3 regions of the Rothia sp. 27098_8_29 genome follow, and region 2 is predicted to be linked to each of the others. Evidence: riboswitches for the same ligand, from Rfam matches in the RefSeq annotation. Region 2 holds a riboswitch; each other region holds the start of a gene.

Region 1 (2,257 bases), on a different contig from region 2:
CCAGCCCAGATAACCTTCTCGACCTGCGGGTTTGCTTCGAGCCAGTGGGCGACCTTGGTGGCGTTCTCAATGTGGCGTTCGATGCGCAGGGAGAGAGTTTCCAGACCGATACCGATGTTGAAGGCGTTGGTCGGGGAGATGGCTGCACCGGTGTCGCGCAGCAGGGAGACGCGCGCCTTCAGGATGTAGGAGAGGTTCGCACCGAATGCGGAGTCCTTGCCCAGGTCGCGTGCGTAGACAAGGCCGTGGTAGCCGGGGGCGGGCTGGTTGAACTTGGGGAACTTCTCGGGGTCTGCACCGTAGTCGAAGTTACCGGAGTCAACAATCACGCCGCCGATGGAGGTTCCGTGGCCACCCAGGTACTTGGTTGCGGAGTGGACGACCACGTCCGCGCCATGTTCGATGGGGCGTAGCAGGTAGGGGGTGGGTACGGTGTTGTCCACAATCAGGGGTACACCGTTTTCGTGCGCAATTGCAGCAATAGGCTCAATGTCGAGCACGTCATTACGGGGGTTGGGTACGGACTCGCCGTAGAAGAGCTTGGTGTTGGGGCGGACTGCGGCGCGCCATGCGTCCAGGTCGTCCGGGTTCTCGACGAAGGTGGTTTCGATACCGAGGTCGGCGAGGGTGTACTTGAGCAGATTGTAGGTGCCGCCGTACACGGAGGGCGATGCAACCACATGGTCGCCTGCACCGGCGATGTTCAGGATTGCGTAGGTGATAGCTGCCTGACCGGATGCCAGCAGCAGCGCGCCGACGCCGCCTTCCAGGGAAGCGATACGGTTTTCGATTACTTCATGGGTGGGGTTGTTGAGGCGAGTGTAAATGGGGCCCAGTTCGGAGAGGGCGAAACGGTTCGCTGCCTGCTCGGCGCTGTCAAAGACATAAGAGGTGGTCTGGTAGATGGGTAGTGCCCGAGCTCCCGTTGCGGCATCCGGCGCCTGACCTGCGTGAATCTGGCGGGTTTCGAACTTCCAACCGGCGGGGTTGGCGGGAGTCGGGACGGTAGTGTTGTTGCTCATGCGTGGCTCCTAATGGGGATTCTTAGGGGGCCGCATGCCGATGGTACAGGAATCGTCGTCGAATAATCCTGTCACGATTGATGTACCGTTATCGGTCACATCGGTCCCGCGCTTGCGTCACGCTTTTGCGTGCCGCCTGGTCTTCACCCAGGGCACCCCACCGCGGAGGAGGGTTGCCGGCCAGCTAGCTGGGGCTTATCGCTGGCGCTCTTGACCTGTTATTTAGAGTGTCATAGGGCACGGGGTGGGGTCAAGGGTTTTGTGGGTGCGCAGTACTTTAAGACATTTCATTGCAAAGATGACGTTTTTTAACGTCTGTCACCAAAAACCGTCTGCAACAAAATGTGAGCGACGGTGCCGGGGCAATCCGAGGGCGAGGCAATCGAGATGCGGAGGCGGACACCCACCATCCACACAGTAACCCCCATCACTTTTATCTACGGCTTTTCGGTACACTGAAATGACACATACACTCACGCAGGGTACAACTCGCTACGCCGTTTATCCTGCTCAGCATCCCTCCGGTATAGGGGCCAGAGGGTCATACCCGAAGGTTACCTACCATGTCTCTTGTTCTTGATGCGGCGCAGCTCAGCCGCGTCTTTGGCAAAGGTGAAAACGCTTTTACCGCCGTCGACCGTGTGTCACTTCGCGTCAGTTCCGGTGAGATTCATGCCCTCCTCGGCCCCAACGGTGCGGGCAAAACGACGACCGTGCAGATGTGCTCGACCCTGCTCACCCCCACCGGCGGTAGCCTCACCGTGAACGGTATTGACGCTATCGCCGACCCGCAGCGGGCGCGCCGTCACGTGGGTCTCGCACTGGGCGGGGAGAACGGCTTCTACCCGCGCGCTAGTGCCCGCGACAATCTGCTGTTCTTCGCCGATGTTGCGGGGGTTTCCGGGCGGACCCGACGACACGAGGTGGAGCATGCCCTAGCCCGTGTGGAACTCACCGATGCGGCAACGCGGCCTGTCCAGGAGTTTTCCCGCGGCATGAAGCAGCGCCTACATATTGCCCGCGCCCTGCTCGGCTCCCCCGCTCTGCTCCTGCTGGATGAGCCGACCAACGGGCTCGACCCCGATATCGCCCTGACCGTGCGTGCCCTCATCAGATCTCTGGCAAATGAAGGTACCGCCATTCTGCTGACGAGCCACCTGCTGGGCGAGATTGAGGACCTGGCGCACACCATCACCGTTTTGGGTGCCGGTTCCGTTGCTGTGAGCGGCAACCTC
Region 2 (2,257 bases):
AGGGACACGCGCTGAGCCATACCGCCTGAAATTTCCTTGGGACGGTGGGTTGCGTATTCGCCCAGGCCGACCAGGTCGAGCAGGCGCGCTACGGATGCTGCGCCTTCAGATTTTTTGGTGCCCTGCGGCAGTCCGAGCGCCACGTTGTCGGCGACGGTGCGCCAGGGGAGCAGGCGCGGTTCCTGAAAGCCGATAGCTACGCGGGGGTCGAGGCCGGTCACTGCCTTCTCGCCGATACGCACGGTACCTGCGGTGATGCGGTTCAGGCCTGCTGCTGCACGCAGGAGAGTGGATTTGCCGCATCCGGAGGAGCCGATGACGGAGATAATCTCGCCGGGGGCTGCGGTGAAGGAGACTCCGCGAAGAACTTCGTGGGTTCCGCCGGGCACGGGGAAAGATTGTCCGACGCCTTCAAAGCTCAAGGGGACGGCGGCGGTGGATACGGCACGGCGGCCGTTCTTTTCACTGGTGGGTACGTCAGTTACTGCACTGTTGAGTGTCATGTCACTTCCATCGTTCCTGGCGTTAGCACCGGGGGCGGAAGAATCCGTGCCGGTTGCTGCGACGTCGTGGAGCCAGGTCTCTCAGTCGCTCTGGATGGTTTGCTTCTCCCACCCTATGGGCTGTGGCGTGCCTCAATCAACCCGGCGGGCGCGTATGAATTTCTATGACCGTATATTTCGCATTTATCACGAAATATTTCGGTTCCACGTCACAAAAAGATTTTTTCGTCACAAACGTGACCTCCCTCCCGTGCGCCCCGTACACTCAAACCACGAGATCATGAGTCCCGGCGCTAAGCTCTGGCTAGCCGGGCGGCAACCCTCTCCCGTAGCGGGGTGCCCCAGATGATGATCTGGCCTCAACGTTACGAGGCAAGTACGGCGCGAACGCGCCACCTGCACGAAGGCCACCACCGAACGCAGAAGGCAAGAAGGAGGCGGCGCGCGGGGTGCAGGGCACTAACCCGATCGTCCCCGATCATTCGCGAAAGGAAAATCGATGGCTGAGCAGAAGAAGCGCATCGTAGTTAACGCATTCGAAATGACCTGCATTGGTCACCAGAGCTTCGACCTCTGGCGTCACCCGCGTTCCCGTGCAACCGAGTACAACACCATCAAGTACTGGACTGACCTGGCTAAGACCCTTGAGCGCGGCCTGTTTGATGCCGTGTTCATCGCTGACGTTGTTGGCATCTACGACGTGTACAAGAACTCTGCCGCTCCCGCCATTGAGGGTGCCGCTCAGGTTCCCGTGAATGACCCCGCAACCCAGATTTCTGCAATGGCTGCAGTGACCGAGCACCTCGGCTTCGGTGTGACTGCTGCCGCTACTTTCGAGCAGCCCTACACCCTGGCTCGCCGCTACGCCTCCCTCGACCACCTCACTGAGGGCCGCGTCGGCTTCAACGTGGTGACTTCATACCTGCCGTCGGCTGCTGAGAATCAGGGTCTGCCCACCCAGATTCCGCACGACGAGCGCTACGAAATCGCCGACGAGTTCCTGGACGTCTGCTACAAGCTGTGGGAAGGCTCCTGGGAAGACGGCGCAGTCGTCAAGGACCGCGAGCGCGGCGTCTACGCTGACCCCTCCAAGGTCCACCCGATTGGCCACAAGGGCAAGTACTTCTCCGTGCCCGGCATCTCCCTGACCGAGCCGAGCCCGCAGCGCACCCCCGTGATCTTCCAGGCTGGTGCATCCAGCCGCGGCCAGAAGTTCTCCGGCAAGCACGCTGAGGCTGTGTTCATCAGCGCCCTGCGCCCGGACCTGACCCGCGTTGTGACCGACCGTATTCGCGCCGCTGCCGAGGAGCAGGGCCGTAGCCGCGACGACGTCAAGATCCTCGCAATGCTCTCCGTCATCGTGGATGAGACCGAAGAGAAGGCAAAGGCAAAGTACGAGGAGTACAAGAAGTACATCAACCTCGAATCTGCACAGGCTATCATCGGCGGCTGGTCCGGTGTTGACCTGTCCCAGTTCGACGAAGACGAGGTCCTGAACTACGTGCAGACCGAGTCGATTCAGTCCTTCCTGACCCCCTTCACCCTGCAGGCGAAGGACAAGAAGTGGACCCGCAAGGCTATCGCCGAGCACACCACCATCGGTGGTATGGGCGAGGTCATCGTTGGTGACCCGGTTCAGGTTGCTGACGAGCTGGAGCGCTGGATCGACGAGGGTGGCCTGGACGGCATCAACCTGGCGTACCACGTCTCCCCGGGTTCCTTCGAGGACTTCATTGAGTACGTTGTGCCCGAGC
Region 3 (2,257 bases), on a different contig from region 2:
CAGGCGACGACCCGAACGGTAACAGAGCAGCAGAGGCAGAATACTCAAGCCCAGCGGCACCAGCGTCATCGTGCCGGCAGAAGCACCAAAAGCAGCCGCAAGATCCAAAGGAACACCGTGAATCAGAAGCCACAGGTGCGCCGACATGGCGGCCACAGAGGAGAACTCCATGTCGCCAAAACCCTTGGTCGCCCACACGGCAGACATCGCCGCAAACACAGCAAGCGCAGAGAACAGGGCAGTAACAATTAGCTCAACAACACCCTGAAGCCACAGAGGCATGGGCATGGAATAACGCGAGATAGGTGAGGTGCTTTTCATCGTCCTTCAATCATGCCACGAATTAACGACGAAACCCGCCTCCGATTAACACTCGAAAGCGGGTTCTCACAACTATTCACACAGGTATTCATCCAGACGCGCACGCGAGGACGTGTATCAGGCGAAGTTTTACTGCTCAGTCCACGGGTTGGAAGCCTGAACACCCCAGGCGCGGTACACCTGCGCCTTAGAAGAAATCAGCTCCAAATCATAGGCGCTCGCGCTCGCCGCCATCAGACCCTCCAGGGCGGCGGTAGGCAGCGGACCGGCATCATCACGACCCACGGCATGCACGCCGCGCGGCGCCTGACGGCCCGCCCACTCGAGGCTCACGCGCGCATCCACATTAATAACGTGGTCGCCAAAGCGCTCAAGAAGTTCGGTAATCCAGCGATCAGTTTCCGGGTAGGGGTACAGGCCCTTCAGCTCGCCAATGCTCAGCACAGAAATGTACATGTGCCGGAACGAGCGGCGGCGCAGAAAAGCGACCACGGCGGGGTCTGGATCCGCCTTACGGATCTCCGCAAGAACGTCGGAGTCCAGGAGCATACCGGAGAAATTCATACCCCTAATGCTACGCTACGCGCAGACCGGCGTACTCAATAGCGGGGATGCCCTCGGGGTTGGGCAGAAGAAGGAAGTTCAGGAACTCGTCGCGCTTAGAAGAAATGCGGGAGTAGTCGTCAATGCTGACTGCGGTGTATCCGCCTCGCGCGGGGACAGCTGCGGCACGCAGGCTTTCCTGGTAGGAGCGGGAGGGGTTCAGAGAGATTGCTGCTTTGGTTGCAGAGCCGTTGTACATGTGACAACCTGCGCCGTGAGTGGCGCGATCCTTTCGCGTTGCTCTTGTCTGTACCAATTACCACCGGTTATTCCGGTGGTGAATACAAACCGCTTCGTCATCCGAGCCACCCGTGAACATGGGGTTGGCGTTCGACCATAGTCGGAGCTTATCAGTCGAAACTCTTGAAGCTGGGTTTAGCTTACAGCATTTTCTCAAGTTAAGTAAAGCTTTTTGTGAAAGAGATTTAGATTATTAGCATTTTGGCTTGTGAAAACGTTTTAAATGGCGTGAATTTTTGATACTGCGCGGAATATCTTATGTGAATACCGGTGTTTTTATGCGTTAAAAACTCCCCCACCACAAATACGAAATACACCCCAAACCACCGCTCAATAGTCGCCTCGGCAACCAGCCCGACAGTCAATCCAACAGTCAGCCCGGCAGCCGCCAGCAAATGACCGGCAACAAGGCGCATACCCGCACAATACGCGATAATGAGCTGGTGAGCGCCAACAACCCCTTCCCCGAAATTCCCGTCACCGTACCGCAGATCATTCGCCAGGCCGGGCACCGCACCTACCAGCGCGGCCTCGCCTACCAGCGCAACCGCGAAGTCATCCGATACAGCTACGACGAAGACGAGCGAACCCTCACCGGGCTCGTCAACGGAAGCACCATCATCCCCTACGAAGTGACCATTCGCTTCTTCCCCGCCGTCAGCGGCTCCGCAACCTTCACCGCCCGCTGCACCTGCCCCGTGCTCACCGACTGCAAGCACGCCGTAGCGCTCATGCTCACCGCGCTCGACCGCGCCTCCGTAGCGAAAAAGGCACTCAGTGAACACCCCGGACCGATCGGCGTACCCGGTGCCGCGGCAAAGGACGCGGCAGAGGCAAAGGGACCCGCAGATTCAAAGAGCGCGGACGTTGCGGAGGCGAAGAAATCCGCCGACCCGCTCGCGGCGCTGCGCGCCTCCGGTGCGCTCACCACCGCGGCGAAACTGCCCGCGCCCGATGCAGCGACTGCCGAGCCCGCAAACCCCCAGGGAAGCTTTGCACTCAACGAGCTAGGCGCCTCCCCGAGCCTGCAGGCAGAGGCATCCGCAACCAAAATCTCGGCATGGCGGCGCGACCTCTCCTCCATTCTTTCCGC

What was found. A riboswitch is a leader RNA that binds a small molecule or an ion and turns the genes downstream of it on or off. The one in region 2 is predicted to bind S-adenosylmethionine.
Region 1: linked by a shared signal. The riboswitch ahead of O3649_RS07110 (bifunctional o-acetylhomoserine/o-acetylserine sulfhydrylase) and the one ahead of O3649_RS05510 (LLM class flavin-dependent oxidoreductase) in region 2 are both predicted to bind S-adenosylmethionine.
Region 3: linked by a shared signal. The riboswitch ahead of O3649_RS06155 (nuclease PIN) and the one ahead of O3649_RS05510 (LLM class flavin-dependent oxidoreductase) in region 2 are both predicted to bind S-adenosylmethionine.

Annotation. Positions count from the first base shown of each region.
Region 1 covers NZ_JAPWAI010000004.1:107,055-109,311, forward strand. The annotation lists gene O3649_RS07110 (bifunctional o-acetylhomoserine/o-acetylserine sulfhydrylase) at 1-1,022, opposite strand, end outside; SAM riboswitch class IV at 1,126-1,238, opposite strand; gene O3649_RS07115 (ABC transporter ATP-binding protein) at 1,586-2,257, shown strand, end outside.
Region 2 covers NZ_JAPWAI010000002.1:117,441-119,697, reverse strand. The annotation lists gene O3649_RS05515 (ABC transporter ATP-binding protein) at 1-503, opposite strand, end outside; SAM riboswitch class I at 508-604, opposite strand; SAM riboswitch class IV at 780-888, shown strand; gene O3649_RS05510 (LLM class flavin-dependent oxidoreductase) at 1,003-2,257, shown strand, end outside.
Region 3 covers NZ_JAPWAI010000003.1:52,914-55,170, reverse strand. The annotation lists gene O3649_RS06165 (DUF6350 family protein) at 1-321, opposite strand, end outside; gene O3649_RS06160 (plasmid stabilization protein) at 451-885, opposite strand; gene O3649_RS06155 (nuclease PIN) at 896-1,123, opposite strand; SAM riboswitch class IV at 1,159-1,293, opposite strand; gene O3649_RS06150 (hypothetical protein) at 1,350-1,580, opposite strand; gene O3649_RS06145 (SNF2-related protein) at 1,560-2,257, shown strand, end outside.